2 regions of the Lactococcus sp. genome follow, and region 2 is predicted to be linked to the other one. Evidence: predicted binding sites of a transcription regulator. Region 2 holds the regulator's gene; the other holds the start of a gene.
The links. Region 2 encodes CtsR, which represses protease genes until heat stress. Its sites were predicted from a motif close to TTGGTCAAAAAAGGTCAAANA; they were not measured.
Positions count from the first base shown of each region.

Region 1: clpB (ATP-dependent chaperone ClpB) is a predicted target of CtsR. The motif match lies at 1,532-1,552, and genes of this name have one in related genera.

Region 1 is NZ_JAVXIY010000009.1:89,707-92,188, forward strand. It holds gene clpB (ATP-dependent chaperone ClpB) at 1-1,457, opposite strand, end outside; gene RSC39_RS10035 (DEAD/DEAH box helicase family protein) at 1,964-2,482, opposite strand, start outside.
Region 2 is NZ_JAVXIY010000002.1:355,307-357,788, forward strand. It holds gene RSC39_RS03510 (ATP-dependent Clp protease ATP-binding subunit) at 1-1,419, opposite strand, end outside; gene RSC39_RS03515 (CtsR family transcriptional regulator) at 1,409-1,864, opposite strand; partial or broken gene RSC39_RS03520 (transposase) at 2,126-2,482, shown strand, end outside.

The DNA.
Region 1 (2,482 bases), on a different contig from region 2:
TGGCGAGCATGTTCTAATTCATTTCGTTTTTCAGAAATATTACCCACTTCTTTTTTCTCAGCTTCCCATTGGGCTTTGAGTTGATTATTTTCTTCTCGAAGTTCAGCAATTTCACCACGTATAATTTCAAGACGTTTCTTAGAAGCATCATCCCGTTCTTTTTTGAGGGCTGCTTCTTCAATTTCTAATTGCATCAAGCGACGATTGGCTTGGTCAAGTTCAGTTGGCAGTGAATTCATTTCCACCCGAATCGTTGCACTGGCTTCATCAATTAAGTCAATGGCTTTATCTGGTAAGAAACGGTCTGTAATATAACGATTTGACAATGTAGCTGCTGCAACTAAAGCATTATCATGAATGGTCACTCCATGGTGAATTTCAAAACGTTCTTTTAGACCACGCAAGATTGAAATTGTATCTTCAACGGTAGGTTCAGTAACCAATACCTTTTGGAAACGACGTTCAAGTGCTTTATCTGTTTCCATGTATTTACGATATTCATCCAAGGTAGTTGCCCCAATCAAATGGAGTTCCCCGCGCGCAAGCATTGGTTTCAAAAGGTTACCAGCGTCCATTGAACCTTCTGTTTTACCAGCACCGACAATCGTATGAAGTTCATCAATGAACAGGATAATTTGTCCATCAGCTTTTTTTACTTCATTGAGAACAGCTTTCAAGCGTTCTTCAAATTCACCACGATATTTTGCACCTGCAATCAAGGCACCCATATCCAGCGAAAAGATTGTTTTATCTTTTAGATTTTCAGGAACGTCTTTTCTGACAATCCTTTGTGCCAATCCTTCGACAATGGCTGTTTTACCAACCCCAGGTTCACCAATAAGAACGGGATTATTTTTTGTTTTACGAGAAAGCACTCGAATGACATCCCGAATTTCTTCATCACGTCCAATGACGGGATCTTGATTGCCTGATTTAACTTGAGCAACGAGATCCACCCCATATTTTTCAAGTGCTTTGTATGTTTCTTCTGCATTTTGACTGGTCACTTTATCACCTCCACGTAATTTTTCAATCGCAGCTTGCGCTTTTGCTTTTGTTAGTCCATGGCTGACCAAATACTCGGTCAATGGATTTTGTTTTAATTCAAAGAGGGCAAGGAGAATAATCTCAGTTGATAGGTATTCATCGCCCATTTTTTGCGCAATTTTGTCTGCTTCAGTAAATACTTGGAACAAATCTGGACTTAGGTTTTGACCATAAGTAATATTTGAACCTTCTACCGAATTAATTTTGTCAATTTCTTTTTCAATTAAATTTGTAAAGTCATTTAGATCAATGCCTAGGTCTTTATAAAAGTTCGCCCCAAAACTATTGGGTTGAACAAAAATTCGCCATAAATGTGGAACTTCAATCACTTGGTGATGACGAACTTGCACAATTTGTTGCGCTGAACCAAGTGCTTTTTGCATCGTTGTTGTCATTTTTTCGATGTCCATAAAAACACCTCATTTCGATTTCATAGTTGGTAGTGATTGTTATCTTTTTCTCACTACATTCTAATTATAATACATTGGTCAGTAATGGTCAAACTTTTTGATTCGTTTTTTTGACTTTTATTATATACAAAAACTACTGACAGATTTTTTGTCAGTAGTTTTAATATTTATAAGTAAATAAGTTATTTTAGGGATAAACAATGCTTGCAACAAGGCTTCCATCAGGGTTTCTGAAATTATACTAAATTGATAAATTGGAAATCCCCGCATTTTGGAAAATTAATTGATTTTCAGATAATAAATGAGCCATCTCTTTTTTAACTCTTTTACTTCATTTGAACTTAGAGAACCCATATTTTGAGAAAACATAAAATCAACAGCACAAGTTGATCGCATTCCACAAGCGCCTGTTTCAAAAAGGTGTTTTCTACATTTTGAAAGACGCTCCTTACTCGTATTTTAGTGTCTATTTTATTTGAGATTTAGCATTTTGCCAATATTTTTGATTACAATACTCTTTTTCGTAACTCATCTCTGACACCGCGCGCATCCCCATTGACATAAAAATGGACACCCAGAAGTCGAACATTATCATCTTCCACCAGAACTTCTGATCTATTTAATGATTGAAGCAAGTCCTCTTTCCATTGGTCTCGCTCTAAAAGTTGCTCTCCTTTAGGTTCGATATAGACCTGTACAATCTCACCAAACGAGCCTAAATATAACACAAAGTCAGGCATGAAACCTGCATAATGCCCCCCGTCAGCCACAAATTCATGCAATTTTAAGCCATTTGTACGTTCATCATTACGAATCAGATAAACATCCTCATATTTTTCCTGCAGTTGTTCCACATACCCTTCAATCAAATCAATTAAACTCTCTTCAAGTCCATCCACGATTGCATCCAAATGTGGGAACCAATCCTTGCCTCTCATGTCTTTTGCACGAATGATTTGAGAAATAACCTGCCCAGAAACTTGATGACTGAATTTTTTATCGTAATCTTGAACTATTTCACGCAC
Region 2 (2,482 bases):
TTTTATTGAGAATTTATAAATTTTGTCAGAAATTTTTTCAACAGCTTTTTCTTTGATGCGAGAGGCTTTAACATCAAGTTTAATGACAGCTTCCGCTAGCTCTTCTTGAGCTTTAACTAAGTCTTTCTCTAATTCAAGACGTTTTGTTTCTTGGTTTTTAACAGAAATTTTAACTGCTGCCGCTGCTTCATCAAGCAAGTCGATGGCTTTATCAGGCAATTTGCGGCTGGTCATGTACCGAACACTAAGTGTCACAGCGCTTTTAATCGCTTGGTCAGTAAATTTTACTTGATGATAATCTTCAAATTTTTCACGTAACCCTTGTAAGATAGCAATCGCTTCATCTGGGCTTGGCTCATCAACATTGATTCTTGCCAAACGACGTTCTAATGCTTCATCTTTTTCAATGTATTTTTGGTATTCATGATAAGTCGTTGCCCCAACCATTTGAAAATCACCACGTGCAAGGGCTGGTTTTAAAATATTTGCTGCATCATTGACCGAGTCCATGCCCCCGCCAGCACCAATAATTGTATGCAATTCATCAATGAAAATGATGACATCTGGGTCAGCACTTACTTCTTCAACAATTGCTGTCAAGCGGTCTTCAAATTCACCTCTAAATTTTGTACCAGCAACAACAGTTGCCATATTTAGGGCCATAATCCGGCTATTCATCAAACCGATAGGTACTTGGCCGTTGACAATTCTTTGAGCCAATCCCTCGATTATTGCTGATTTACCAACACCAGGTTCACCAACTAAAACAGGGTTATTTTTTGTTCTACGACTAAGAATATGAATCAAACGGTCAACTTCTGCTTCCCGACCAATCATTGGGTCAAGCTTTCCTGAACGAGCAGCTTCAGTTAAATCTGAAGAAACTGAATCCAAAGTTGGTGTACTTGAATTCTCTGCTACCCCTTTTGCCATCTTACGTTTGGACATTGGTGTTACAGCTTTTTTGTTTTCTGGAACTTTAAGTCCTGTTCTTTTTTCAATTTCTTTTCGCAAAGAAACAATGTTGATTTTTTGTAACTTCAAAAGTTGAAGACCAAAACCATCTTCGACTTGAAGTAATGCATAAAGCAAGTGCTCTGTTCCTACTGCTTCTGCATTATTATGAACTGCCAAAAAGCTAGCTACAGTAACCACTTCTTCTGCGCGAGGAGAGAAACGTAATTCAGAACGTTTCACTTTGACATGGCTAGATAAATCTTCCAAATCAATCAGTAAGTCTGAAGAATCAACATTCATTCCAGCAAGAATACTGTAAGCAATTGAGCCTGAAGTAGTAGCCATTGCTGCCAATAAATGAGCACTTTCAATCGTACCGTATTGATATTGGTGGGCATATTCTGCTGCTTTCTCGAAAATTCGGTCCAGCGTTGGTGTATATTTTACATTTTCAAATTTCATCGTCACGATCCAATCTGTTTATTATACTTTTCATCATTATACCACGAGTAAAGGGACTGATGGCTCCGTCAGTGATTACGAGCAATAGTAAATTCCCTTCACGTTCTGTCAGTACTTTTTCATCAAAAAGAAGTTGAACGATGTCATGAGCAGCCTTACTTGAGAGATTTGCTGGAACCTTTTGATAAAGGGCCGTTAAAAATTCATGACGAGCGGAATATTGATATTTTACAATTTTGATGTAACCACCGCCACCACGTTTTGATTCTACATCAAAACCTTTAGAGGCTGTAAAACGAGTTTTAATAACATAATTAATCTGACTTGGAACTACGTCAAATTGATTAGCTAAATCAGCCCGTTTTATTTCAATAACCTGTGCTTCTTCTAGGAGTTGTCTCAGATAAGCTTCAATAATATCTGATGTGTTTTTTTGACCTGCCATCGATCCATCCTTTCTTTTATCCATTTTCTAAATAATCTTTGACTATTACTGACTATTATACCTAAAAAATACTTTTTTTACCAAAAATAGCGTTTTTCAGCAACTGAGCATTTGGTTAGAAAGAAGTTTTTGTAATAGAAAAAAATAAAAAAACCGTTACTTGATGTGCACCCCAAAAGTTAGACTTTTTATCCAAGTAGAAATTGGAAAGGTTATAATAAACTAGACACAAAGTTAAGAGAAATCGTGGAAAGGTTTATTATGGCAAGAAGAAAATTCGATAAACAATTTAAAAATTCTGCAGTAAAACTCATTCTTGAAGAGGGTTACTCTGTTAAAGAAGTCAGCCAAGAGCTTGAGGTTCATGCCAATAGTCTTTATCGCTGGGTTCAAGAAGTTGAAGAATATGGAGAAAGTGCTTTTCCAGGCAATGGGACAGCCCTAGCTGATGCCCAACATAAGATTAAATTGTTAGAGAAAGAAAATCGTTATCTTCAGGAGGAACTTGAACTTCTAAAAAAGTTCCGGGTCTTCTTGAAGCGAAGCAAGTAAAACGTTTTGAATTTCTCTTGAAACATCATGGGAAGATAAAAATTAAGCATGCAGTAAAAGTTCTTA